Regions from separate parts of the Sutcliffiella sp. FSL R7-0096 genome, predicted to be linked through region 3. Evidence: a T-box and tRNA genes for the amino acid it is inferred to sense, from the RefSeq annotation. Region 3 holds a T-box; the other regions hold tRNA genes.
The links. A T-box is a leader RNA that pairs with one kind of tRNA and senses whether it is charged. The one in region 3 lies ahead of proS (proline--tRNA ligase), so its partner is inferred to be a tRNA-Pro.
Positions count from the first base shown of each region.

Region 1: it encodes a tRNA-Pro, which carries the amino acid that the T-box ahead of proS (proline--tRNA ligase) is inferred to sense. The anticodon was not compared.
Region 2: it encodes a tRNA-Pro, which carries the amino acid that the T-box ahead of proS (proline--tRNA ligase) is inferred to sense. The anticodon was not compared.

Region 1 covers NZ_CP152003.1:3,930,425-3,939,719, reverse strand. Annotated here, with positions in the region: rRNA gene MKY77_RS20270 (23S ribosomal RNA) at 1-1,186, shown strand, start outside; rRNA gene rrf (5S ribosomal RNA) at 1,309-1,425, shown strand; tRNA gene MKY77_RS20260 (tRNA-Val) at 1,435-1,510, shown strand; tRNA gene MKY77_RS20255 (tRNA-Thr) at 1,546-1,621, shown strand; tRNA gene MKY77_RS20250 (tRNA-Lys) at 1,626-1,701, shown strand; tRNA gene MKY77_RS20245 (tRNA-Leu) at 1,710-1,790, shown strand; tRNA gene MKY77_RS20240 (tRNA-Gly) at 1,807-1,881, shown strand; tRNA gene MKY77_RS20235 (tRNA-Leu) at 1,890-1,978, shown strand; tRNA gene MKY77_RS20230 (tRNA-Arg) at 2,016-2,092, shown strand; tRNA gene MKY77_RS20225 (tRNA-Pro) at 2,097-2,173, shown strand; tRNA gene MKY77_RS20220 (tRNA-Ala) at 2,194-2,266, shown strand; tRNA gene MKY77_RS20215 (tRNA-Met) at 2,429-2,505, shown strand; tRNA gene MKY77_RS20210 (tRNA-Ile) at 2,510-2,586, shown strand; tRNA gene MKY77_RS20205 (tRNA-Ser) at 2,602-2,694, shown strand; tRNA gene MKY77_RS20200 (tRNA-Met) at 2,876-2,952, shown strand; tRNA gene MKY77_RS20195 (tRNA-Asp) at 2,956-3,031, shown strand; tRNA gene MKY77_RS20190 (tRNA-Phe) at 3,054-3,126, shown strand; tRNA gene MKY77_RS20185 (tRNA-Thr) at 3,165-3,240, shown strand; tRNA gene MKY77_RS20180 (tRNA-His) at 3,264-3,336, shown strand; tRNA gene MKY77_RS20175 (tRNA-Gly) at 3,344-3,417, shown strand; tRNA gene MKY77_RS20170 (tRNA-Ile) at 3,425-3,501, shown strand; tRNA gene MKY77_RS20165 (tRNA-Asn) at 3,522-3,596, shown strand; tRNA gene MKY77_RS20160 (tRNA-Ser) at 3,602-3,692, shown strand; tRNA gene MKY77_RS20155 (tRNA-Glu) at 3,701-3,772, shown strand; gene glgB (1,4-alpha-glucan branching enzyme) at 4,281-6,164, shown strand; gene MKY77_RS20145 (glucose-1-phosphate adenylyltransferase) at 6,168-7,325, shown strand; gene MKY77_RS20140 (sugar phosphate nucleotidyltransferase) at 7,361-8,377, shown strand; gene glgA (glycogen synthase GlgA) at 8,374-9,295, shown strand, end outside.
Region 2 covers NZ_CP152003.1:398,286-407,580, forward strand. Annotated here, with positions in the region: gene MKY77_RS02185 (anti-sigma regulatory factor) at 1-46, shown strand, start outside; gene MKY77_RS02190 (PP2C family protein-serine/threonine phosphatase) at 62-1,069, shown strand; gene MKY77_RS02195 (STAS domain-containing protein) at 1,146-1,454, shown strand; gene rsbW (anti-sigma B factor RsbW) at 1,503-1,979, shown strand; gene sigB (RNA polymerase sigma factor SigB) at 1,954-2,739, shown strand; gene MKY77_RS02210 (PP2C family serine/threonine-protein phosphatase) at 2,736-3,335, shown strand; gene MKY77_RS02215 (Tex family protein) at 3,578-5,797, shown strand; gene cmpA (cortex morphogenetic protein CmpA) at 5,853-5,963, opposite strand; gene MKY77_RS02225 (SprT family protein) at 6,068-6,541, shown strand; tRNA gene MKY77_RS02230 (tRNA-Asn) at 6,872-6,946, shown strand; tRNA gene MKY77_RS02235 (tRNA-Ser) at 6,952-7,042, shown strand; tRNA gene MKY77_RS02240 (tRNA-Glu) at 7,050-7,121, shown strand; tRNA gene MKY77_RS02245 (tRNA-Val) at 7,172-7,247, shown strand; tRNA gene MKY77_RS02250 (tRNA-Gln) at 7,398-7,472, shown strand; tRNA gene MKY77_RS02255 (tRNA-Leu) at 7,489-7,572, shown strand; tRNA gene MKY77_RS02260 (tRNA-Leu) at 7,597-7,682, shown strand; tRNA gene MKY77_RS02265 (tRNA-Arg) at 7,781-7,857, shown strand; tRNA gene MKY77_RS02270 (tRNA-Pro) at 7,874-7,947, shown strand; tRNA gene MKY77_RS02275 (tRNA-Gly) at 7,960-8,033, shown strand; rRNA gene MKY77_RS02280 (16S ribosomal RNA) at 8,155-9,295, shown strand, end outside.
Region 3 covers NZ_CP152003.1:551,245-560,539, forward strand. Annotated here, with positions in the region: gene cysC (adenylyl-sulfate kinase) at 1-356, shown strand, start outside; gene MKY77_RS02975 (nitrite/sulfite reductase) at 372-2,003, shown strand; gene MKY77_RS02980 (DUF3906 family protein) at 1,987-2,205, shown strand; gene cobA (uroporphyrinogen-III C-methyltransferase) at 2,209-2,985, shown strand; gene MKY77_RS02990 (sirohydrochlorin chelatase) at 3,022-3,759, shown strand; gene MKY77_RS02995 (NAD(P)-dependent oxidoreductase) at 3,731-4,363, shown strand; gene MKY77_RS03000 (hypothetical protein) at 4,509-5,009, shown strand; T-box leader at 5,100-5,302, shown strand; gene proS (proline--tRNA ligase) at 5,543-6,976, shown strand; gene MKY77_RS03010 (MalY/PatB family protein) at 6,998-8,161, shown strand; gene MKY77_RS03015 (ketopantoate reductase family protein) at 8,323-9,240, opposite strand.

The DNA of each region.
Region 1 (9,295 bases), 1.5 Mb from region 3:
AAGGGGTGCTCTGTTAGGGTGTTAAAGCCCGAGAGAGCCGCAGTGAATAGGCCCAGGCGACTGTTTAGCAAAAACACAGGTCTCTGCGAAGCCGTAAGGCGAAGTATAGGGGCTGACGCCTGCCCGGTGCTGGAAGGTTAAGGGGAGAGGTTAGCGCAAGCGAAGCTTTGAACCGAAGCCCCAGTAAACGGCGGCCGTAACTATAACGGTCCTAAGGTAGCGAAATTCCTTGTCGGGTAAGTTCCGACCCGCACGAAAGGCGTAACGATCTGGGCACTGTCTCAACCAGAGACTCGGTGAAATTATAGTACCTGTGAAGATGCAGGTTACCCGCGACAGGACGGAAAGACCCCGTGGAGCTTTACTGTAGCCTGATATTGAATTTTGGTACAGCTTGTACAGGATAGGTAGGAGCCTGAGAAGCCGGAGCGCTAGCTTCGGTGGAGGCGTCGGTGGGATACTACCCTGGCTGTATTGAAATTCTAACCCGCAGCCCTTATCGGGCTGGGAGACAGTGTCAGGTGGGCAGTTTGACTGGGGCGGTCGCCTCCTAAAGAGTAACGGAGGCGCCCAAAGGTTCCCTCAGAATGGTTGGAAATCATTCGCAGAGTGTAAAGGCACAAGGGAGCTTGACTGCGAGACCTACAAGTCGAGCAGGGACGAAAGTCGGGCTTAGTGATCCGGTGGTTCCGCATGGAAGGGCCATCGCTCAACGGATAAAAGCTACCCCGGGGATAACAGGCTTATCTCCCCCAAGAGTCCACATCGACGGGGAGGTTTGGCACCTCGATGTCGGCTCATCGCATCCTGGGGCTGTAGTCGGTCCCAAGGGTTGGGCTGTTCGCCCATTAAAGCGGTACGCGAGCTGGGTTCAGAACGTCGTGAGACAGTTCGGTCCCTATCCGTCGTGGGCGCAGGAAATTTGAGAGGAGCTGTCCTTAGTACGAGAGGACCGGGATGGACGCACCGCTGGTGTACCAGTTGTCTTGCCAAAGGCATAGCTGGGTAGCTACGTGCGGACGGGATAAGTGCTGAAAGCATCTAAGCATGAAGCCCCCCTCAAGATGAGATTTCCTTTTACTTCGGTAAGTAAGATCCCTGAAAGATGATCAGGTAGATAGGTTCGAGGTGGAAGCATGGCGACATGTGGAGCTGACGAATACTAATCGATCGAGGACTTAACCCAACAATGATGAAATAAGTGAACGATATGAATATCTTGATACGAACACACTATCTAGTTTTGAAGGAATAAAAAAGATGAAAAACTTCTTGATTTTCTTTCTCAATTTTGTATAATATTATTTGTCTGGTAATGATGGCGAAGAGGTCACACCCGTTCCCATACCGAACACGGAAGTTAAGCTCTTCAGCGCCGATGGTAGTTGGGGGATCTCCCCCTGTGAGAGTAGGACGTTGCCAGGCGGATAATATGGAGGATTAGCTCAGCTGGGAGAGCACCTGCCTTACAAGCAGGGGGTCGGCGGTTCGATCCCGTCATCCTCCACCATAAATTCTTCACATATTGAAAAAATCAACAATAATGCCGGTGTAGCTCAGTTGGTAGAGCAACTGACTTGTAATCAGTAGGTCGTGGGTTCGACTCCTATCGCCGGCACCATTATGTGCCATTAGCTCAGTCGGTAGAGCATCTGACTTTTAATCAGAGGGTCGAAGGTTCGAGTCCTTCATGGCACACCATTTATCTTGCGGGTGTGGCGGAATTGGCAGACGCGCTAGACTTAGGATCTAGTGTCTTTGACGTGGGGGTTCGAGTCCCTTCACCCGCATTGTAATTTTATATTAGCGGAAGTAGTTCAGTGGTAGAACACCACCTTGCCAAGGTGGGGGTCGCGGGTTCGAATCCCGTCTTCCGCTCCAACAGATTTGCCGGGGTGGCGGAACTGGCAGACGCACAGGACTTAAAATCCTGCGGTAGGTGACTACCGTACCGGTTCGATTCCGGTCCTCGGCACCAGAGTTTTTTATAATAGCAAAATTACTTTCATTTATAAGCGCCCGTAGCTCAATTGGATAGAGCGTTTGACTACGGATCAAAAGGTTAGGGGTTCGAGTCCTCTCGGGCGCGCCATTATCGGGGAGTAGCTCAGCTTGGTAGAGCACTTGGTTTGGGACCAAGGGGTCGCAGGTTCAAATCCTGTCTTCCCGACCATTAATATTTACCCTTGATATGGGGCCTTAGCTCAGCTGGGAGAGCGCCTGCTTTGCACGCAGGAGGTCAGCGGTTCGATCCCGCTAGGCTCCACTTTAATACTTTTACTTTTTGGCGGTGTAGCGACGAGCATTACTTCAAGAATTTGCTCCGAGTTGTGCCGACGGATTAGCATCCTTGAATTTGCTTGCAGAGGAAGGGACACAGACCAGTAACATTGGTGCCTGTAAATCTAATGAAATACTTTTACTTTTTGGCGGTGTAGCTCAGCTGGCTAGAGCGTACGGTTCATACCCGTGAGGTCGGGGGTTCGATCCCCTCCGCCGCTACCAAAAAGGACCTTTAGCTCAGCTGGTTAGAGCAGACGGCTCATAACCGTCCGGTCGTAGGTTCGAGTCCTACAAGGTCCACCAGTTCTTTCTATACGCGGAGGAATACCCAAGTCCGGCTGAAGGGATCGGTCTTGAAAACCGACAGGGGTGTCAAAGCCCGCGGGGGTTCGAATCCCTCTTCCTCCGCCATATTAACTTTAGAATATGGTGAGTATAGATTCTATATTATTATCGCGGGGTGGAGCAACGAGCATAGGCTTCTTGCAAAAGCTTCGAGTTGTACCGGTCGACAGACTACTCTGCACACACTTTCAGAGAACGGGACAGTCGGTATATATAAGCATAGAATTTTAAACTTAATTAATATTATCGCGGGGTGGAGCAGTCCGGTAGCTCGTCGGGCTCATAACCCGAAGGTCGCAGGTTCAAATCCTGTCCCCGCAACCAAATGGTCCCGTGGTGTAGCGGTTAACATGCCTGCCTGTCACGCAGGAGATCGCCGGTTCGATCCCGGTCGGGACCGCCATTTTTTCAAAATATTATAGTTTGGCTCGGTAGCTCAGTTGGTAGAGCAATGGACTGAAAATCCATGTGTCGGCGGTTCGATTCCGTCCCGAGCCACTTTGTTTTTTCACAAAGTGAAGAAAACATCATTAAATGCCGGTGTAGCTCAGTTGGTAGAGCAACTGACTTGTAATCAGTAGGTCGTGGGTTCGACTCCTATCGCCGGCACCATTCTTAAATTAAATAGTATTATGGCGGTTGTGGCGAAGTGGTTAACGCACCTGATTGTGGTTCAGGCATTCGTGGGTTCGATTCCCATCAGTCGCCCTTTTTAGCGGGTGTAGTTTAATGGTAAAACCTCAGCCTTCCAAGCTGATGTCGTGGGTTCGATTCCCATCACCCGCTCCATTTTTGTGGGCCTATAGCTCAGCTGGTTAGAGCGCACGCCTGATAAGCGTGAGGTCGGTGGTTCGAGTCCACTTAGGCCCACCATTTTATAAAAAAAATGACGTTCCACCATAGCTCAGCGGTAGAGCATTCGGCTGTTAACCGAAGGGTCGTAGGTTCGAATCCTACTGGTGGAGCCATCTCTGGGGAAGTACTCAAGTGGCTGAAGAGGCGCCCCTGCTAAGGGTGTAGGTCGTGTAAGCGGCGCGAGGGTTCAAATCCCTCCTTCTCCGCCAGAATATCTGGCCCGTTGGTCAAGCGGTTAAGACACCGCCCTTTCACGGCGGTAACACGGGTTCGAATCCCGTACGGGTCATCAAAAGTTGTGGTATTTATAAAATATCATGGCTTTTTTTATTTGTCTTTTTTCATTACTACCTTTTTTTCTCCTCAACACTCCTATAAAAATAGATTGACAACATAATCTATACCCTTTTCATTTTCATCTCAAACACATTTTTCAATAATATATTTAATATATTAGAATAGAAACAAAGTGTATGCGTATACATTTTGTTATTTTCACTTTAATTCTATTAAATACTTTTCGACATAATACCACAAAAGTCCTCCTAGTATTTGGTCGAATCATCTCCTTTTGTATCCCCTTACAAAAACGTTGATAAATCAAGAGTTCTTTTAAAACAACAATGAAAACGATTTCCTGAAAAAAATAAAATTCGACAAAATCCCCTACCGGTATTTAATATGTTGTTTTATGTCATACGATTCTGACTTGTCGTATAAAGGAGAATATTATAAAAAAGAGAATAGTAGTGTATAACAATATTCTTTTTATATGGAATGACGGAAGGGTGAAAAAATTGATTGCTACAAGTACGACGGATTTTCAACTGCACCTTTTTCACGAGGGGACGTTACATAAAAGTTATGAACTTTTTGGAGCACATATCGTACGCCATCGCAAGAAGGTGTTGGGGACCAGGTTTACTGTCTGGGCACCTAATGCGAAAGCGGTTCGAGTCATAGGTTCTTTTAACGAGTGGAACGGGCAGAAGCATCCACTGGAAAGATTGAATAATGAGGGTGTATGGAGCATCCATATAGAAGACGATCTGAACGGACATTTATATAAATATGAAATTGTTACACAATCAGGAGAGATATTACATAAGGCAGATCCTTATGCTTTTCATGCAGAGGTGCGCCCTAATACAGCTTCCATTGTCTATGATATGGAAGGTTATAAATGGAAAGATCAGAATTGGCGCAGAAAGAAAAAGCGGAAGCTGGTTTATGAGAAGCCAATGTTCATATATGAGCTGCATCTTGGTTCCTGGAAGAAAAAAGTGGGGGATGAGCTCTTTTCCTATAGAGAGTTGATTGCCGAGCTTATTCCTTATGTAAAGGAGCATGGTTTCACTCATATTGAATTACTTCCGCTAGTAGAGCATCCGTATGATCGTTCATGGGGATATCAAGGTACAGGGTACTATGCTGCAACGAGCCGGTACGGAAGTCCGGTTGACCTGATGGCTTTCATCGATGCATGTCACCAAGAAGATATCGGTGTAATACTGGACTGGGTTCCTGGTCACTTCTGTAAGGATGGCCATGGCTTGTATATGTTTGACGGAGCACCTGTCTTTGAATATGAGAACTATCATGATCGGGAGAATGAGGTGTGGGGGACTGCTAATTTCGATCTTGGTAAGCCTGAAGTTCGAAGTTTCCTCATTTCCAATGCCCTGTTTTGGATGGAGTATTATCATGTAGATGGTTTCCGGGTGGATGCTGTGGCAAATATGTTGTACTGGCCGAATTCACAAGAGGAGCATGCGAATCCGTTTGCCCAGCAGTTTTTGAAAAAGTTAAATGAGGCGGTCTTTGAGAAGGATTACAGTGTGCTGATGATTGCGGAAGATTCTACGGATTGGCCTCTTGTCACTACTCCAACTTCTAGCGGGGGATTGGGATTCAACTATAAATGGAATATGGGATGGATGAATGACATTCTAAGCTATATGGAGGCATCACCAGAGCAAAGGAAGCCTCTGCACGATAAAGTGACATTTTCAATCGTGTATGCATTCTCCGAAAATTTCATTTTACCGTTTTCACACGATGAAGTCGTTCATGGAAAAAAATCATTGCTTAACAAAATGCCAGGTGAGTACCATGAAAAATTTGCACAGTTAAGGTTGCTGTATGGATTTTTCCTGGCACATCCCGGTAAGAAGCTCCTTTACATGGGTGGAGAGTTTGGACAGTTCGATGAGTGGAAGGACCTGGAGCAATTGGATTGGTTCTTGATAGATCAGTATGAATCTCATCAACAGCTTCATCATTATTTCAAAGAGGCATTGTCTTTTTACCATAATCAAAAGGCTTTGTATGAATGGGATCATGAGGCGGAAGGGTTTGAATGGATTGATGCTGACAACCGGGATCAAAGCATCTTCTCTTTTATCAGAAGAGGCAAAAAACCTGGGGATATGTTAGTTATACTATGTAATTTCACTGGTGCCTCATATGAAGGCTTTAAAGTAGGAGTCCCCCTTTTAGCGGAATATGAAGAAGTATTCAATTCTGATGAGCAAAGGTTTGGTGGGAGTGGCTTTGTGAATGATCAGGAAATTAGTGCACAAGAGGGAGCATATCACGGTAAGCAATATCATATGATGGTCAATGTTGCTCCGTTTGGTGTAAGTATGTGGAGACCAAAGAAAATTAGAGGGGAGAGGTAGCGGATGTCGAAGAATAAATGTGTAGCAATGTTACTAGCAGGAGGAAAAGGGAGCAGACTCAGTTCCTTGACGAAAACTTTAGCTAAGCCGGCCGTCCCTTTTGGTGGAAAATATAGAATCATAGATTTTGCATTGAGCAATTGCACAAACTCAGGGATTACTACTGTCGGGGTTTTGACTCAATACCAGCCGCTGGTACTCAATTCCTATATCGGCATTGGGAGTACATGGGACCTTGACCGTAAAAATGGGGGAGTGACGGTACTACCTCCTTATACCGAATCTTCGGGTGTCAAATGGTACACAGGGACTGCGAGTGCCATCTACCAGAATATAAATTACCTTACCCAGTATGACCCGGAATACGTGTTAATTCTCTCTGGTGACCACATTTATAAAATGAATTACGAGGAAATGTTAGATTACCATATTCAAAAGGATGCGGATGTCTCCATCTCCGTGGTGGAGGTACCATGGGAGGAAGCGAGCAGATTTGGCATCATGAATACGAACGAGAAGCTGGAAGTGGTTGAATTTGACGAAAAACCTGCCCACCCTAAAAGCAACCTGGCATCCATGGGAATCTATATTTTCAAATGGTCTATTTTGAAAGAGTATCTGGAAATGGATGACAGGAACCCAGAATCCAGCCATGACTTCGGGAAGGATGTCATTCCCTTGTTATTAGAAGAGAACAAGAGGTTGGTTGCCTATCCTTTTAAAGGTTATTGGAAGGATGTCGGGACGGTTAAAAGTCTTTGGGAAGCGAATATGGACCTATTAAAAGAGGATTGTGAACTGAATCTGTTCGAGTATGATTGGAGAATCTATTCTGTTAATCCAAATCAGCCTCCACAGTTTATTGCCCCGTATGCAGATGTGAAGGACTCCCTTGTGAATGAAGGCTGCTTCATTGAAGGGAAAATCGATCATTCCGTATTATTCCAAGGTGTAAATGTCGGTAAAAACTCTGTGATCCAAAACTCTGTTATTATGCCTGATGCGGTAATAGGAGAGAATGTATATGTGAATAAGGCAATCATTCCTGCAGGTATCAAGATTCCAGATGGTGCCGTCATTTGCCCAGAGAAGAATGAAGACGAGATTATTTTAGTGACAGAGGAAATGATGGATAAAGGAATTTTCTCCACTACCCGTTAATAGACGCAAAATCAAACACAGGAAGGGTGTCTTTTATGAATAAATCAATGCTTGGGATCATCGATGCTACAATCCATAATGAAGATATGCAGGAGTTGACGTTGAAGCGTTCAATAGCTGCAGTTCCTTTTGGCGGCCGTTATCGCTTGATAGACTTTGTTCTATCCAATATGGTCAATTCGGGAATACAGAATGTAGCCATCTTTCCGCGTTACCAGTACCGATCGCTGATGGATCACCTTGGATCGGGGAAACAATGGGATCTGGATCGCAAACGTGATGGATTGTTTTTCTTCCCAAGTTCGGAAAATGTGAATACTGGTTCCTTTCAGCATTTCAAAGAGAATGAGGACTTTTTCGTGCGGAGCAATCAGACATATGTTGTTATCGCCAATAGTTTCACAGTGTGCAATTTGAATTTCAATCAAATTTTAGATCGCCATATTCAGAATAGATGTGATATCACGCATGTGGTGAAAGAAGATGAAACGCTGGATATGTATGTATTAGAAAAAGATTTACTTGTCAAATTATTCATGAATCATGAGCAAACAGGGTATAGAAGTATCATGGATGTGGTGCAGGACATTACGAGCGGCTATAAAATATGCAACTACGAATATACGAATTATGCAGCAGTGATCGATTCCTTGGAGAGCTATTATGAGCACAGCCTGGAACTGTTGGATCCTTCCGTCTGGAAGCAGGTATTTGTGAAGAACCAGCCTGTTTTTACGAAAGTAAAAGATGAGCCGCCAACAAGCTATTCAAAAGATGCTTATGTGAAGAACTCCATGATTGCCAATGGTGCCATCATTGAGGGGCATGTGGAAAACAGTATCATCTTCCGGGGTGTAAGAATTGGAAAAGGTACCGTGGTCAAAAACAGTATTGTGATGCAAAAAGGCATTATTGGAGAGAATTGTGTTTTAGATTCTGTCATTCTAGACAAAGATGTGAAGGTAGAGAACCGAACGGTGTTAACTGGTAAAGAAGATTCCCCTTATTTAGTAAAAAAAGGATCAGTACAAGGAGCTCTGATGAATTCGTGAAAGTATTGTTTGTCGTATCTGAATGTGTTCCATTTGTGAAATCAGGAGGCTTGGGCGATGTTGCGGGAGCATTGCCTAAGGAATTGAAGAAACTTGGTACAGATGTACGTGTCATCCTGCCTAAGTACGGGCAGATCCCTGAAGTATTTAAAAATAGAATGAAAAGGATACAGACCACATTTGTTGATGTTGGGTGGCGCAACCAGTATTGCGGTGTGGAAGAGCTGACACATGAAAATGTAACCTATTATTTTATTGATAATGAATACTATTTCAATCGCGATTCCCTGTATGGCCATTTTGATGACGGGGAACGCTTTTCCTTTTTCTGTCGGGCGGTACTAGAGAGCATGACGGCTATCGATTTCATTCCAGATGTGATCCATTGTCATGATTGGCATACCGGCATGGTAAACTTCATTCTGGAGCGGGAATACAAGCAAAATCCACGCTACGAGCATATTCAAAGTGTCTTTACCATCCACAACCTCCAATTTCAGGGAGTGTTCCCGCCTAGCATCCTTCACGATTTGCTAAGGGTAGATTATAAGCATTTTACTGCGGATGAACTCGAATTTTATGGGAATGTCAATTTCATGAAGGCGGCACTGGTATCATCGGGCTACATAACAACCGTAAGCCCCACTTACAAGGATGAAATTCAAACGGCCTATTTCGGTGAAAAGCTGGATGGGGTTCTCAAGGCTAGGAATGACGCGCTTGTAGGAATCATTAATGGGATCGATGATGAATTATATAGCCCTGAAACCAATGAATACATTGAAGCGAATTATTCCGCCAATAAGATGGAGAATAAAAAACTGAATAAAGAGGCCTTGCAGAATTTATGCGGGTTGCCTGTAAAAGAAGATACTCCGATCATTGCCATGGTCAGCAGATTAACAAAGCAGAAGGGGC
Region 2 (9,295 bases), 150 kb from region 3:
TTCAGGGGAAGGAACGACAATCTATGCCGTGAAGTGGGTTCGCTAGAAGGGGGGATAACCCATGGATTATGAAAAGTTAGAATGTGAATATAAAGAAATACTTTCCGCCTATCTGAATAGACAGTCGGAGGAAGCCTTGTATAAGGGACAGGAGTTCAGTAGAAGACTGCTTGGGGAAAAAGTATCTCCCGAAGAAATCATCAGTGTGCATAAATCGATGTTGCAGGACCTTTCTCCCGATATCCCGGACAATATTCTGCATTCCCTGGACTTTCTTCTTGAAGTCATGATCGGATATGGGATTGCATATCGTGAGCATCAAAGCCTGCGTCACAGGCAACAGGAGATTCAGACAGAAATTGAAATTGCGGCAAATGTGCAACAGACGCTGCTTGAAACGCAGATACCTAAAACGGATTCTGTGGAGATCGGTGCGATAAGTGTTCCTGCCAAGCATATGAGCGGGGACTACTATCATTTTGTTCACAGTGATAATGATTCGTTCAGTGTCGCGATTGCAGATGTCATCGGTAAGGGAATTCCGGCGGCAATGTGTATGAGCATGATCAAATATGCGATGGATAGTTTACCAGATACCAGAGTTGCTCCGAGTTATGTTCTTGGGAATTTAAACAGAGTGGTAGAGCAAAATGTGGATGCGAGCATGTTCATAACGATGTTCTATGGAATGTATGACCTTCACAAACACCTCTTTTCCTTCTCTTCCGCAGGACATGAGCCACCTTTATATTTTGATGCAAAGAAAAATGAATTCTATGAACTGGATGCAAGGGGGCTTGTATTAGGGATCGACCGCCTGGCAACCTATCAGCAGTATGAAAAAGAAATAGAAATAGATGATATGGTCATATTATTCTCTGACGGAGTGACAGAGTGTCGAACAGACGAAGGTTTTGTAGAGGTTGATAAAATAATAGATTTAATAAGGTCATATATCCACCTGCCTCCTCAAGCTATAGTGGAACTGGTGTACAGGGACCTAGAAAAAATCCAGGACTTCCAGCTCAGGGACGACTTTACCTTAATTATTTTAAAAAGAAAGGTTTAAATGTTTGAGAAGCGGGTATTTAGTATTGGGATGACCTGAAATTGGAATCTTAATTCATGTTTGGGGTGACGTAAGAATGAATATGGACATTCAGATAAAAGAAGATCAAAACCAGACGATTGTTGTTCTGGAAGGGGAAATTGATGCCTATACTGCACCAAAGGTTAAGGAAGAGGTTGCCCCGTTATTGGAAGGTTTCACTGGAGAACTCATTTTTGACTTATCCAATGTTAATTATATGGACAGCACAGGTTTAGGGATGTTTGTAGGTTTCTTTAAAACCGTAAAGGCAAATGGCGGTGTGTTTCGCTTGATAGGTTTATCCGACCGTCTGAAGCGATTGTTTGACATTACTGGTCTAGCGGGAATAATGGAAATCAAATAGGCTAGAAAGTAGCCAATTAAATTAAGTTCACTTAAAGGTGGGGGAACAATGAACCGGGCTTACGATTATATAGAAATGTCGTTTCCAGCTAAGGCTGAGTACGTAGGAGTCATCCGACTTACCTTATCTGGAATTGCGAATCGTATGGGTTTTTCCTACGATGAAATCGAAGATATCAAGATTGCTTTGAGCGAAGCTTGTACAAACGCTGTGGAGCATGCTTATAAGCAGGACGAAAAAGGAAATATTCGAATCGGATTCGGAATTTATAAAGACCGACTCGAGTTGGTGGTAGCTGACAATGGTCAAAGCTTCGACTTTGATAAAGTGAGAGAAGAATTAGGTCCATACACCGAGTCGCAACCAGTAGAAACTTTGCCAGAAGGAGGGTTAGGATTATTCTTAATCCAAACGCTGATGGATGATGTGAAGGTGCACAGCAATCAGGGCGTTACCGTCTTCATGACAAAGTATGTACAAGGAGAGCAGGTGGAAAGGGATGCAGAGTCAATCTCAATCCAGTAAGCTGGATGTTAATATGCTATTAGAGCGGTACCAACAAGACGGTTGTGAAGTATCGCAGTTGCAATTAGTCGAGCATTATACTGCACTTGTTGAATCCATCGCTCGTAAATACTCAAGGGGAAAAGCCTTTCATGAAGACCTATCCCAGGTTGGGATGATTGGATTGCTTGGGGCCATGAAACGTTTTGATGCAAGCTTTGGTCGAAGTTTCGAAGCATTTGCCGTACCGACGATCATCGGTGAAATCAAACGTTTCCTGCGCGATAAGACATGGAGTGTGCATGTCCCTCGCAGAATCAAGGAAATAGGACCGAAAATTAAATCAGCAGTGGAAGAGCTGACAAATGAACTTCAACGTTCACCGAAAGTAGTGGAAATTGCGGACTACCTCGAGGTTACGGAAGAAGAAGTATTGGAAGCGATGGAGATGAGCCAGAACTACCAAGCTCTATCTGTCGATAATGCTATTGAAGCAGACTCTGACGGAAGCACGGTGACCATCCTAGATATTGTAGGGAATCAGGATGCCGGCTTTGATCAAGTGGATCAGCGACTTCTCTTACAGAAAATCTTCCATGTGCTATCGGAGCGGGAAAAGCAGATTATCGAATGCACATTCTTTAAAAATATGAGTCAAAAAGAGACAGGGGAAAAACTGGGTATTTCTCAAATGCACGTTTCCAGGCTTCAACGCAAGGCACTAACCAAGCTGAAGCAAGCCTTCATGGCAGATAACGCAAATACGGAGATTTTTTCATGATAGAACAATTCAAACATGAAAGAGCTAACGTCAATGCCTACCAGAATGCCAAAAATGGAATGTATTTCTGTGGAGACAGCTACTACGTGAATACAACAGATGACTATTTTCTGTGTGTAGTAGCGGATGGTCTAGGTAGTGGGGAATATGCGCATGATGCATCACAAGCGGTCATTTCCGCTGCCAAAGATCATGAAACTGAAGACGTTTCGGTCATTATGAAAGCTTGTAACGAAGCGATGAGAAATAAGCGTGGAGCAGCAGTATCCGTGTTGAAGGTCAACTATGCCCAGCGGGAGGTTGTTTACAGCTGTGTTGGAAATATTCGATTCTACCTATATCCTCCGACAGAAAAGCTAATCTATCCTCTTCCGGTCAAAGGCTATCTTTCTGGAAAACCTCAGAACCTTAAAACCCATCGCTTTCCTTACAGTTCCAAAATGAAATTCTTCATCTATTCGGATGGATTGAATATCCCGTCCGTAAAAAAATATATTAAGGATATACCATCTGCGACGACATTGCTTGAAATCGCAGCAATGTTTACCGGCAACGGAATGGATGACGTCACCATCATCTCTGGTGAAATTCATTAGGAGTGCGTATGAATGTAGAAACCATGTTGATCGTAGTGGAAGGTCCGAAGACTTCCGCGGGAGGAAGGGACACGGAATACCCCCCCTCAGGGCGAATGCCCGAGGAGGCTTCCGGACAGCCCGCGAAAAGCGAAGCACCTGGAACGAAGATCAACAGTTGAATGCAAATACTTTTGGGTTTCAACAGTCCAAGACTAACAAATTAGTGTTAGTCTTTTTTCTTTGTTCATTAATTTGTTAAAATGGAAGATGGGATACTATGTTGGGAGGCTACAAAATTGGAATGGAACGAAAAAAGTGAGCAATTGGTAAATTTGCTAGTCAAAGATGTAGAGGTATCAAAATCGCAGGCCAAAAAAGTGATAGGACTTTTAGAAGAGGGCAATACAGTCCCTTTTATCGCCAGATACAGAAAAGAACAGACTGGTTCGTTAGATGAAGTCCAAATCAGGGCGATCATGGAAAAATGGCAATACATACAAAACCTTGAAAATAGAAAAGAAGAAGTTATCCGCCTTATTGAAGAACAAGGAAAACTGACGCCTGAACTTAAGGCAAATCTTCTTAAGTCGACAAAACTGCAACAGGTTGAAGACCTTTACCGTCCATACAAACAAAAGCGCCGGACAAAAGCGACTGTTGCAAAAGAAAAGGGGCTCGAGCCATATGCTCAATGGTTGCTCACCTTCCCGTCATCTCCATCATTGGAGGAGAAAGCACAGGGCTTTCTATCCGAGGAAAAAGAAGTGACCTCCGTTGAAGAGGTGCTAGAGGGTGCGAAGGATATCCTTGCCGAAACATTTTCAGATGAGCCTTCTTATCGCCAATACATTCGTGACGTTACTTTTAAGCAAGGAAAGGTCGTTTCGACAGTAAAGAAAGCGGAAAAAGACGAAAAAGAAGTTTACGCCATGTACTATGAGTATGAAGAAGCCATATCTCGGATTCTTCCTCACCGGATCCTGGCTGTAAACCGTGGGGAAAAAGAGGATGTTTTACGACTTTCCATCTCTGCTCCAACAGACAGGGTGATTGATTACTTAAATCGCCAAGTGATAAAGAGGGAGTCGTCCATTGCAACCCCTCTTGTAAAGGAAGCGATTGAAGACGGCTACAAACGATTGATTGAACCGGCCATTGAGCGTGAAATTAGAAAAGAGTTAACGGAAAAGGCCGAGGAACAGGCTATCCATATCTTTTCCGAAAATCTGAGAAACCTTTTGCTCCAACCACCTTTAAAAGGGCGAGTTGTATTGGGGGTAGACCCTGCATATCGAACGGGATGTAAGCTCGCGGTAGTGGACGAGATTGGAAAAGTGCTCCATATCAGTGTCATTTATCCGCACACTGGCGCAAACAAGCGAGAAGAGGCTATCAGGAAGCTACTCGATGTGCTGGCTACCTATAAAATCGAAGTGATCGCAATAGGTAATGGTACGGCATCCCGTGAAACAGAACAGCTAATCGCAGAAGTAATGAAAGAAAGCGGGAATAGCATCTCCTACTTGATCGTTAATGAAGCGGGAGCGAGTGTCTATTCCGCTTCTGATCTTGCAAGAGAGGAATTTCCGGATCTGCAAGTAGAAGAGAGAAGTGCCGTTTCCATTGCCAGACGACTACAAGACCCGTTGGCGGAACTAGTGAAAATAGATCCGAAATCAGTAGGGGTGGGTCAATATCAGCATGACGTCGCTCAAAAGCGCCTGGCGGAATCCCTTAATTTCGTAGTCGAAACAGTGGTAAACCAAGTAGGAGTGAATGTAAACACTGCATCTTCCTCTTTGCTTCAATATGTTGCTGGCTTATCAAAGACCGTCACCAACAATATCGTCAAAAAGCGTGAAGAGGATGGCAAATTCGCCAGTAGGGCAGACCTGAAGGGTATCCCTAGACTTGGTGCCAAAACCTATGAACAGTGTATCGGATTCCTTCGAATCATCGACGGGAAACAACCGCTTGATAGAACAGGTATCCATCCCGAAACCTATCCGGACGTAAAGAAACTCTTAAAGCAGCTAGGGGCTTCCGAAAAAGAAATTGGAACGGCCAAGCTCCAAGAAGCACTTAAAGGCGTAGATGTTTCCAAGCTTGCGGAAGATTTAAATATCGGACCTATCACGCTTCAGGATATCATTGATTCCTTGATCAGACCCGAGCGTGATCCTCGCGATGATATGCCAACTCCGCTTCTTAAACAGGATGTTTTGAAAATGGAAGACCTGCAAAAAGGAATGGAGCTAGAAGGAACGGTCCGTAATGTAGTCGACTTCGGAGCATTCGTTGATATCGGAGTAAAGCAGGATGGTCTGGTCCATATCTCCAAGCTAAGCAACCGGTTTGTAAAACACCCACTCGATGTTGTCTCGGTGGGGGACATCGTAACCGTTTGGGTGGACGGTGTGGAAGTCAACAAAGGACGTGTCTCCTTGACTATGTTGCAACCACAAAAACAGGAAGTATAAATACAGCACACAATGAACCCCGAGCGCAATGTTCCATGCAACTCGGGGTTTAGCTTTAGCCATTCTTCTTATAATAAAAAAACCAACACTGATTCAACATTTTGATTTGGTAACGATCCTTTTCCAGGTAAGCGCGTTGCATCTGCTTTCTAAACCAAGACGGCATCTTCCTGTACCTCCTTCTACATTTAACTCGAAGGCTACAAATGACTTAATTTATTCTATAGTATGCAGTATAATGGGGAGGGTTCAAAGGAAGGGGGAGGACAGATGGAAGACAAGGATCTTCAGAAGCTAATAGAAGAAATATCTATGACCTATTTTAATAGACCTTTTCTACATACAGCATCATTCAACCACCGCTTGAAAACAACGGGAGGGAGATACCTGACCTCCACAAGCAACATCGAAATCAACAAAAAATACTACGATGCGTTAGGGATGGACGAGCTTGTAGGGATTATCAAACATGAACTCTGTCATTACCACTTGCATATCCAAGGGAAAGGATATAAGCATCGAGACCGGGATTTCCGCACCCTGCTGAAAAAAGTCGGAGCCCCAAGGTTCTGTACACCGATTGAGGCACCGCAGTCCAAGCCGAAAACTTTCCGTATATATGAATGCAAGGACTGTCACCAATTATATAAAAGAGTAAGAAGGGTGAATACAATCAAGTATAGATGTGGAAAATGTAGAGGGAAGCTAAGAGAAATCGAAAAGCGTGTTGACATACGACCATGAAATATGATACTTTATTCTAGTCGCTGTTTTAAAAAAGTGACGAAATGACAATTATGATGATATATCATTTTGTTGCAAAAAAACTTGACTTTTTCGTACAATCTTATTAAAATTAAAACAGTCGGTTGCGACGAATAAGAACGAAAATCGACATAACAATTTCATTACCGTAGTAATATTCCACCATAGCTCAGCGGTAGAGCACGCTCGAATAATCTCCCTTGAGATTCTACAGCGTACCGATTGAGCAACTTCACTGTAATGCTTCCCGAAATCGGGACGTTCGGCGTCTGCAAGTTATAAGATGCGTAGTGAAACCTTTTGCATTATTCCACCATAGCTCAGCGGTAGAGCATTCGGCTGTTAACCGAAGGGTCGTAGGTTCGAATCCTACTGGTGGAGCCATAAATGGAGAAGTACTCAAGTGGCTGAAGAGGCGCCCCTGCTAAGGGTGTAGGTCGTGTAAGCGGCGCGAGGGTTCAAATCCCTCCTTCTCCGCCATTCTTAAGGCCCGTTGGTCAAGCGGTTAAGACACCGCCCTTTCACGGCGGTAACACGGGTTCGAATCCCGTACGGGTCACTACTAAGTGGGTTGCAAAGCAAGATTGCTTTGCTGCCCACTTCCAATCTGGAGGATTAGCTCAGCTGGGAGAGCACCTGCCTTACAAGCAGGGGGTCGGCGGTTCGATCCCGTCATCCTCCACCAGAGGGACATTATCCTCTATCTATTTAAGAACATCGTGGACTTTGGTGTCGATATTATTCCGCCTATTTCCTTCTGAAATAGTCAAAATAATATCTGCGGTGTAAGCTCATGTAGCTACTCCAAGAAGATAGATTCACGAAGTATAATCAGTGGGCTATAGCCAAGCGGTAAGGCATCGCACTTTGACTGCGACATGCGTTGGTTCGAATCCAGCTAGCCCAGCCAACTTTATAAAATGTATGCGGGTGTGGCGGAATTGGCAGACGCGCTAGACTTAGGATCTAGTGTCTTTGACGTGGGGGTTCGAGTCCCTTCACCCGCACCATACATTTTCTAGCCATTCATTTTCGCGGTCGTGGCGGAATGGCAGACGCGCTAGGTTGAGGGCCTAGTGGGGGCAACCCCGTGGAAGTTCGACTCTTCTCGGCCGCACCAAAAAATAATTTCAAAAAAGTGTTGACATGAAACGCTGAAATTGATATTATAGTTAAGTCGCCTCTGAGAGCGACATTGAAAATAAACATTATTACGAAGCGCCCGTAGCTCAATTGGATAGAGCGTTTGACTACGGATCAAAAGGTTAGGGGTTCGAGTCCTCTCGGGCGCGCCATTATTTATAAAGTGAACGGGGAGTAGCTCAGCTTGGTAGAGCACTTGGTTTGGGACCAAGGGGTCGCAGGTTCAAATCCTGTCTTCCCGATTTCTAGATAATGCGGGTGTAGTTTAATGGTAAAACCTCAGCCTTCCAAGCTGATGTCGTGGGTTCGATTCCCATCACCCGCTCCATAATATTGAATGATCTTTGAAAACTAAACAAAACAACAGCGTCATAACGTTAATTCTACGGGATTAACAAAATGATTTAAGTAACACAAGCTAGCAAATTTTGAGCAAAAGCTCAGACTCTTTATTGGAGAGTTTGATCCTGGCTCAGGACGAACGCTGGCGGCGTGCCTAATACATGCAAGTCGAGCGGACCTTTTAAAAGCTTGCTTTTGAAAGGTCAGCGGCGGACGGGTGAGTAACACGTGGGCAACCTGCCTGTAAGACTGGGATAACTTCGGGAAACCGGAGCTAATACCGGATAATATAAGGAACCTCCTGGTTCTTTATTGAAAGATGGTTTCGGCTATCACTTACAGATGGGCCCGCGGCGCATTAGCTAGTTGGTGAGGTAACGGCTCACCAAGGCGACGATGCGTAGCCGACCTGAGAGGGTGATCGGCCACACTGGGACTGAGACACGGCCCAGACTCCTACGGGAGGCAGCAGTAGGGAATCTTCCACAATGGACGAAAGTCTGATGGAGCAACGCCGCGTGAGCGATGAAGGCCTTCGGGTCGTAAAGCTCTGTTGTTAGGGAAGAACAAGTGCGAGAGTAACTGCTCGCACCTTGACGGTACCTAACCAGAAAGCCACGGCTAACTACGTGCCAGCAGCCGCGGTAATACGTAGGTGGCAAGCGTTGTCCGGAATTATTGGGCGTAAAGCGCGCGCAGGTGGTCCTTTAAGTCTGATGTGAAAGCCCACGGCTCAACCGTGGAGGGTCATTGGAAACTGGGGGACTTGAGTGCAGAAGAGGAAAGTGGAATTCCAAGTGTAGCGGTGAAATGCGTAGAGATTTGGAGGAACACCAGTGGCGAAGGCGACTTTCTGGTCTGTAACTGACACTGAGGCGCGAAAGCGTGGGGAGCAAACAGGATTAGATACCCTGGTAGTCCACGCCGTAAACGATGAGTGCTAAGTGTTAGAGGGTTTCCGCCCTTTAGTGCTGCAGCTAACGCATTAAGCACTCCGCCTGGGGAGTACGGTCGCAAGACTGAAACTCAAAGGAATTGACGGGGGCCCGCACAAGCGGTGGAGCATGTGGTTTAATTCGAAGCAACGCGAAGAACCTTACCAGGTCTTGACATCCTCTGACACTCCTAGAGATAGGACGTTCCCCTTCGGGGGACAGAGTGACAGGTGGTGCATGGTTGTCGTCAGCTCGTGTCGTGAGATGTTGGGTTAAGTCCCGCAACGAGCGCAACCCTTGATCTTAGTTGCCA
Region 3 (9,295 bases):
ATGAAAACATTCGACGCATCGGTGAGGTGGCAAAACTTTTCGTAGATAGCGGAAAGATTGTCACCACTGCATTCATCTCACCGTTCCGATCTGACAGGGATCAAGTGAGGGCGTTGTTTGAGGAAGGTGAGTTCATTGAAGTGTTCGTGGACTGCCCGTTGGAGGAATGTGAAAAAAGAGATCCGAAAGAGCTGTACAAAAAAGCAAGACGCGGGGAAATAAAGGACTTCACCGGCATTGATTCCCCGTACGAAGAGCCGCCCCAAGCGGAACTCACGATACATTCCAATAAGCTGACGGTGGAAGAAGCCGTCAACACGATACTCAAATACTTAAGAGATCAAAAGATTATTTAAAAGGGGGAAACACTCATGGCATATATAAAGCATTGGGCCGACAACGAAAAGCTCAACAAGACGGAAAAAGCAAAACTGGAGAAGGATGGCCTCAGGATCCTTGATGACATCCCGCACTACGCCAAGAATGGATTTGATTCCATCCCTAAAGATCAGTGGGACCTATTCAAATGGGCAGGACTTTACCTGCAACGACCGAAAGAGGACGGCTACTTCATGATGCGGGTTAATGTGCCATCCGGTATCCTAACCAAGCCTCAAGTGGAAGCGTTGGCAGGGATTGCGCGCGATTATGGCAGGGGCGTTTTTGACATCACCACAAGGCAGGCGATTCAATTCCACTGGTTGGAAATCGAACAGATTCCGGACATCTTCAACCGCTTGGAAGCGGTGGGGCTATCAAGTGCAGGGGCGTGTGGGGACATCACTCGTACCATAGTCGGCAATCCGATCGCCGGCCTTGATCCAGACGAGCTTTTTGATACAACGGACATTGTAAAAGAAGTCTATGATTTCTTCCAGAAGAATGAGGACTTCTCTAACCTGCCGCGAAAATACAAGATGTCCATCAGCGCCAATACGAAAAATGCATCGAATGCGGAAATCAACTGTGTTTCCTTTACACCGGCGACTAAGACGATAGATGGAGAGGAAAAGCATGGTTTTCATCTTAAAGTTGGTGGAGGGCTCTCCTCCAGGCCATTTCTGGCAGAGACGATTGATGTGTTTGTGGAACCGGAAAAGACGCTTGAAATCGCGATTGCGGTCACCACGATCTTCCGTGATTTCGGTTACCGGGAGAAGCGCCATCTTGCACGCCTGAAGTTTTTGATTGCTGATTGGGGACCGGAAAAATTTAAGGAGAAGCTGCTAGAGTACACCGGCCCACTACCTTCCAAAGGCGAAGAGCCGAAAGAGGAGTGGAATGCAGGCTACTTCTACGGCATCCATGACCAGAAGCAGGAGGGATTGAAGTTCCTCGGCTTCAACGTACCGGTCGGACGCTTAGATTCCGAAGAAGTGTTCGAGCTTGCGAGAATATCGGAAAAATACGGAAATGGGGAGATTAGAACCTGTAACTCTCAGAATCTCATCATCCCGAACATTCCAGCTGAAAATGTGGAAACGTTGCTCAAGGAACCGATTTTTGAACGCATTTCCATCAATCCGAACTCCTTCCTCGGCCATGCGGTTTCCTGCACCGGAATCGAGTACTGCAACCTGGCCTTGGTGGAGACGAAGGAGCGCATGCGATTGATTGCGGAGGAACTGGATCAGCGCATAAGCTTGGATGTCCCTATCCGAACCCATATGGTCGGCTGCCCGAATTCATGCGGTCAGCGCCAGATTGGCGACATCGGCCTGCAGGGGATGAAGATGCGCAATGAGCAAAAAGAGATGGTGGAAGCCTATGAAATCTATGTAGGAGGCACCTTGAACAAAGGCGGAAAGTTCAATGAAAAGCTGAAGGGGAAAGTGGCGGCAGAGGAATTGACGGATGTCCTCGAGGAGCTATTGATCTACTTCCGCGACCAGAAGACAAAAGGGGAATCCTTCTTTGATTTTGTCGGACGAGTGGGAGTCTCGACCTTGCAAGACGTACTAGATACTATTTTAGGAAAAGAAACAGATGGCGTATCTGTATAGATTTGATGTAGCCCTTGAGGCTAAGGAAATTGTATCCGTCATATTTGCTGAGAATGATGAATCGGCTTTTGAACACCTGGATGTGGAGCTTGAGAAGTTTTATCTGAAGGAACCCACAGTGAAGGAAGTTATTTTACGAGAGAAAAAGCGCCTTGGGAAGAAGAGTGGCTATATATTAGATCCAGAGGAGAAAGGGTGGTAGCGCATGAAGGGAAAAGTATATTTGGTGGGAGCGGGTCCCGGGGATCCCGAATTGATTACGGTGAAGGGGTTGCGCCTACTCGAGCAAGCGGATGTCATCCTTTATGACCGTCTGGTGAATCCTGAACTACTAAACTATGCAAAAAAGGATGCGCAGCTCGTCTACTGTGGAAAGCTGCCCCACTACCACACGATGAAGCAAGAGACGATCAATCACTTTCTTGTAAAATATGCCAAAAAAGGCTTGCAGGTCGTACGCTTGAAAGGAGGCGACCCGTTCGTTTTCGGTCGTGGCGGCGAGGAGGCGGAGGAATGCTCCAAGCAGGATGTCCCTTTTGAGGTAATACCGGGAATCACCGCTGGGATTGGAGCGGCTGCCTACGCTGGCATTCCAGTCACCCACAGGACCTTGAGCAAAAGTTTCGCCTTCGTCACCGGACACCAGGCAGGTGACAAGGAGGCGGAGCATCAATGGGCAAACCTTGCACATGCGGTGGATACAATCTGTGTGTACATGGGGGTTTCCCAGCTGCCAAATATACTCATGCGACTACAGGAGAACGGCAAGTCGCCAAAAACACCTATCGCCCTTGTCCACTGGGGTACGCTAAATGAACAGCGGACGGTTGTTGGCACGCTTGCCAATATCGAGCGAAAGGTGAAGGATGCCAACATCTCCAATCCAAGCATGATCGTAATTGGGGAAGTGGTGAAACTCCATGAGAAGCTGCACTGGTTCGAAGAGGAGGTCGTGCCACACTTACCTGTGGTGCATGGATAGAAGGGAGCGGGTTTTGTGACTAGGGCTATTTTATATGTGGGACATGGAACGCGTTCAAAAAAGGGAGCGGAGGAAGCGAAAGAATTTTTAGGGCGGGTCATTGCCCGGGTGGATGCACCAATCCAGGAAATCAGCTTCCTGGAGCTGACCGAGCCATACATTCCAGAAGGTTTCGGACGCTGTGTGGCAAAAGGAGCGACAGAGATCACCGTTGTTCCCATCTTTCTTTTGACGGCTGGGCATATAAAAGAGGATATCCCGGAAGCGCTCGAAACACTGCGTGTGAAATATCCGGATGTCAGTGTGGAGGTCGCCCCTGCTTTTGGCGTGCAGGAGCGGATTGTGGATGCCATAAGTGAATTGGTGAAGACCTCTATCGGAAAGGTGGATCCGGTGGATTCCGTGTTGGTGGTGGGTAGGGGCAGTAGTGATCCCGCTATTCATGGGGCTTTTGCAGAAATAAAAGCGGGGCTTGAAGAGAGACTCGGTGTTTCACGAGTGAGTGTCTGCTATCTGGCGGCAACCACGCCATTATTTGCCGAGGGCATAGAGTCGATTAGTTTCGAAGCTGATGGCCGGGTGCTGGTTGTGCCTTACCTGCTCTTTGCCGGATTGCTATTAAGTGAGGTGGAAAGGGAGGTCCGGAAGAGGAATCGTGCTGGACAGGATATTGTATTAATCGAGCCGTTAAGTCGGCACGGGGCGATTCAGGATATTGTCGTGGAGCGGGCTTCTGGAAAGGAGGATGTTAGAGTTGCAACCGTTGATCATTGATTTGAAAGGGAAAAAGGTTGTCATCGCAGGCGGTGGGAGGATTGCGGCCCGTAAAGCGAAGGTGCTGGATGCGGAGCAGGCGGATATCACGTTTATCGCACCGGAATTTTCCGAGGAAGTGAAGGAACTGTCGGCGATGAGAGGCTACCGATTGGTGGAGCGTGGAGCGAAGGTGGATGATTTTAGGGATGCCTTTCTTGCCATACTCGCTACGAATAACAGGAATGTGAACTCGGCGCTTGTGGGTGGGTTGCACCCGTCACAGCTCGTATGCGTTGTAGACGAGTCAGGGGAAGGGAATGTCACATTCCCTGCAACCGTCAGGCGCGGGAATTTACAGATCGCCGTGACCTCCAATGGTTCCAGCCCCAAGTTGACCCGCAAACTAAAAAGGAAGCTAGAGGAACAGTTCGATTTTTCTTGGATTTCTTATACAGAGTTTCTGGCGGAATATCGGGAGGTGGTAAAGCGGTTACCTTTGTCATTAGAAGAAAAGGGAGAACTGCTGTGGGAGATATTGGAGGATAGGTATCGTTTAGACGAAAAGGCCAGGGAAGAGAAACTGGGGGAATTATTGCGGTTGAAGGAAAGGTTTATATCTTAATAAATACATGAAAAAGCGCTCGTACTTGTCGGATTGTACGGGCGTTTTTCATTGATTAAGGAAATAGAGGAAAATACACCCAAACAGTATCTGGAATAGTATAATAAAGCTATCATAACCTTTATCTATGAAGGAGGGTGCTAGTTTGGACAATATGTTCTACCGTAAATTTACCGCATTCTATGTTTCTACCATTATCATCTCCCTCTTCATTTCTGCAGGCTCCTTCGGTCAAGGGCAACCGGTCTACCTTGATTCGTTCTTGGGCTGGGCTTACATACTCCTTTTCGTGGTTGGAGGAATCATTCTCGTATATGGCAATCTAATTTCCCTCGGTATCGAGTATGTAGTAAATAGGTGGATGAAAGGAAATGCTATCGCTTTTATCCTGATGCATGGGGTTTTTGGTGGAGTGCCTGTCGTCTGGTCTCAACAATGGACGCTTACCCTATATACTACAGGTGCGGCATTACTTTATGCGATAGTGGATCGGTGGATATTCAATCGAAGTTGCAAGAACAAACATACATGGCCAGTCCATACAGTTGCGCCGGTACTTTTCTTGATTTTGTTCGCTATTTTCATGGTCAAGTCCCAATCTCTACCTACCTATGGTACAGAACAGGTTGTGGGGTTTATCCTCTAGGGAATGTTATAGAAATTAAATCGATTGACCATACTTTATTAAAAATAATAGATTGACAAAATTTCCAACAAACCTATATAATCTTCTCAATATCAAACGTCGAAGAGGACCAGTAAAATGATTTCGTCTATCCAAGAGAGGGTGCCGAGTGGTGGGAGGCAGCCATAGATGACCATTTGAACCTGCCTCAGAGTTCTGCATCCGAAACGGTGCAGCGGTTCAAAACCGTTACCATGAAAGAGAGTGAAGCCTTGCTTTGAATAAGGGTGGTACCGCCGGAAATGGTCCCTTATTTATAGCGGGGCTTTTTTTATTTATCTGTAAAATGGGTTTGGCATCAACTCGGGGTATTTTGGCACGAACTTTCAAAGGAGGCTCTCTCGTTTACTAGCATACCCCGGCGATTATAATCCAAGCGTTGAATTCAGATTAAAAAGACAGGAGATTAATAAAAATTTCACATAGATTAAGCCGATATTTTTACTAACAAATAGAAATATCCTTAATACTTTGAAAAAAAGGAGCAAACCAACATGTCCAATAAAAATTTCGTAGAAAAAATCACTAATATGGACGAAGACTTCGCCCAATGGTACACGGATGTTGTCACCAAAGCCGAACTTGTCGATTACTCCAGCGTCCGCGGCAGCATGATCATCCGCCCATACGGCTATGCACTTTGGGAAAACATCAAAGACTCACTCGACAAACGAATTAAAGAAACCGGCCACGAGAATGTCTATATGCCACTTTTCATCCCGGAGAGCCTGCTTCAAAAAGAAAAAGATCACATCGAAGGGTTCGCGCCAGAAGTGGCCTGGGTTACCCATGGTGGCGATGAAAAGCTACAGGAACGCTTAGTTGTCCGTCCTACATCAGAAGTGCTGTTTGGCGAACACTACAAAAACATCATCCATTCCTACCGCGACCTGCCAAAGCTCTACAACCAATGGGCAAATGTGGTTCGTTGGGAAAAGACAACAAGGCCATTCCTGAGAACCCTAGAATTCCTTTGGCAAGAAGGGCATACGTGCCATGAGACAGACGAACAGGCACACGAGGAAACGGTGAAAATGCTCAACGTCTATGCGGAAATCTGTGAGGATATCCTGGCTATCCCTGTCATCAAAGGGCAAAAAACGGAAAAGGAAAAATTCGCTGGAGCCAAATACACCTACACCATTGAGAGTCTGATGCACGATGGCAAAGCTTTACAATCAGCAACATCTCATCATCTGGGAGATGGTTTTGCCAAAGCATTCGGCATTCAATTTCTGAACCGTGAAGGAAAGCAAGAATACGTCCAGCAAACTTCCTGGGGCTTCACAACCCGTATCATAGGAGCGATGATCATGGTGCATGGCGATGACCGCGGTCTTGTCGTTCCTCCAAGGATTGCACCAACGCAGGTCATGATTGTCCCAATCGCTCAGCACAAAGAAGGGGTCCTTGATTTTACCTATGATTTAAAAGAAAAGCTGGCCAAAACTATTCGCGTAGGAATAGATGCCAGTGACAAAAAGCCAGGATGGAAATTCAACGAGTACGAAATGAAGGGAATTCCACTAAGACTGGAAGCGGGGCCACGCGATATCGAACAACAACAAGTAGTCCTTGTCCGCCGTGACACCGGCGAGAAAATAATCACACCTATGGAAGGACTGGCAGCCAAGATCCAAGAAATCCTCGAAGACATCCAGAAAAACCTTTTAGAAAAAGCAAGATCCCACCGCGAAGCGAAAACAAGTGTGGCGACAACTTTCCAAGCTTTCCAAGAACAAATCGAAGGAAAAGGCGGCTTCATCAAAGCCATGTGGTGTGGCGAGCAAGCGTGCGAGGACAAAATAAAAGAGGAAACTAGCGCCACATCACGTTGTATGCCTTTTGAACAAGAACAGGTAGCCGAAAATTGTGTATGTTGCGGAAATGAAGCAAAACATATGGTATATTGGGCTAAGGCATACTAGATCGATTAAGGGGAGAAAGCCATGCAACTGGAAAAATTCATCGACCGCAGAAAGACGCATTCGGTCAAATGGTTCATCGAAGATCAAGATATTATCCCGCTTTGCATCGCAGATATGGATTTCCAGGTTTCCGAAGAGATTGTCAGTGCCATCAGCCAAAAAGCCACTCACGGAATCTATGGATACAGTACATTTTGCGCCAGGTACTACGACGCGGTAGAACACTGGTGGAAGACGCAATACGATTGGGAGCTGAAGCACGAATGGATCTCGTTCAGTCCGGGAATCATTCCGGGGATGAACCTTTTATTGAAGGCATTAACGCAACCGGGTGATTCGGTGATTGTGCAGGATCCTGTTTATTATCCGTTCTTTTCTACCATCCAAACACAAGGGTGTAACATCTTGCATAATTCCCTCCTCTATTCCGAGGACGGCTATAAAATGGACTTCGAAGATTTTGAAGAAAAAGCAGCTCAGCCAAATACGAAGGTGTTCATCCTCTGCAGCCCGCACAATCCGGTCGGCAGAGTCTGGACTCGTGAAGAGTTACGAAAGATTGGGGAGATTTGTGAAAGACATGGAGTGATGGTGATCTCAGACGAAATGCATGGCGACCTCACCTATCCGGGGCACAAGCATATTCCATTCGCAAAGGTGCATCCTGACCATCTGGATTTTTCCATCACCTGCGCAGCACCAAGCAAGACGTTTAACATTGCGGGAATGCAAAGCTCTATTTTTATCATTCCGAACAAAGAAATAAAAGAGAAATACGAAACGCTCCTAAACGGTTTCGGGCTGATGCGTCCCAATGCGTTCGCGGTAGAAGGAACCATCGCAGCCTACTATAAAGGGGTGCCTTGGCTTCAAGAAGTGAAGGAGTATTTAAATGAAAACCTAGAGTATGTTTACACATACTTGAAGGAGCATATTCCAGCCATAAAAGTAGTGAAACCCGAGGCAACTCATTTGATCTGGCTGGATTGCCGGGAGCTCGGAATTGCTGCAGAAGAATTGCACGCCTTCTTTTTAGAAAAAGCGGGAGTCCGACTTGATGAAGGAATGAAATTTGGTGCAGGCGGTCAAGGCTTCGAGCGCATAAATATTGCCTGCCCACGTGAGGTGCTGACGGAAGCACTATTAAGAATGAAAGCCGCAATAAAAGAGATGGAGAACTGCTGACGCTAACGTGTTGGCAGTTTTTTCTTGGGGAAATTACTTGGGGGTGGAGATGAAGATTTCCGGAGTTGATTTTTGGAGGCGGGATTAAACTTTTTATTCTGGCAGACAAAAAACTAAAAAGCTTAGAGCCACACGACCCTAAGCTTTCAAAAGCATAACCACTAACGTCTTTGCCCCTCATAAATCCGCAAGTTGGCATAAATCTTCTCCAGAGTAGGAGCGGATATCCCTTGCTCTTTCGCAACCCCAAGCAGATAACCATAAAAATGATCAGCCTCTACCGACAATCCTTTTTCCATGTCACGCTGCATCGAAGACTTCATGCCTGCTTCGATGGAATGAAGTTTATCCCAGTTTCCATCCACAATATTCTCAGCAAGTGGTGCATCTACACTTTTCATAATACCGGCAGCTTCCTCTAAAGTCTGTTTGATGGTATCCGCACCGAACTCATCCTCCCGTATTGGCCCTATTGGCGAACGGAACAATGTCGTGACCCCAGCCAAGGTAGCGATGAAAAGGTACTTTTGCCACATGGCTTGATGGATATTCTCGGATAAGACAAAGTTGGCCTTTGTGCCACTGAAAAATCTAGAGAGCTTCTCTACCCGTTCCGACTTTCCGCCATCCAGTTCCCCGAAAACGAGATCATGAATGGCACTTGTCTGAATGATGGCCCCTTGGTCGTCCAAGGTAGATTCCACAAAGCATAGTCCACCAATCACATTTGACTCATTGAAGGCCGCACTTAATTTTTCCATATGTGCTATCCCGTTAAGCAAAGGGACAATTATCGTGTCCGGTCCGGCATAACTTCTGAAGTCCTCCATCGCAGAACTTAAATGGTAGGCTTTCATTGATAATAAAATGACATCGTACGGATCTGCCTTTTCTCCACTGACCAGTAGCTTTGGTTTTAGTGTGGCATCCCCATGAGCGCTTTTAATGACAAGTCCGCTCTCTTCAAGTTGCTTCTTCCTTTTTTCCCGTACAAGGAACGTTACATCCTCGCCCTTTTCCACTAAACGTCCGCCAAAATATCCACCAACCGCACCTGCACCGACAACAAGTATCTTCACCTATAATCCCTCCCTATTATGTATGGCTTCATTGTAACAGGTTTGGAGAAAAATC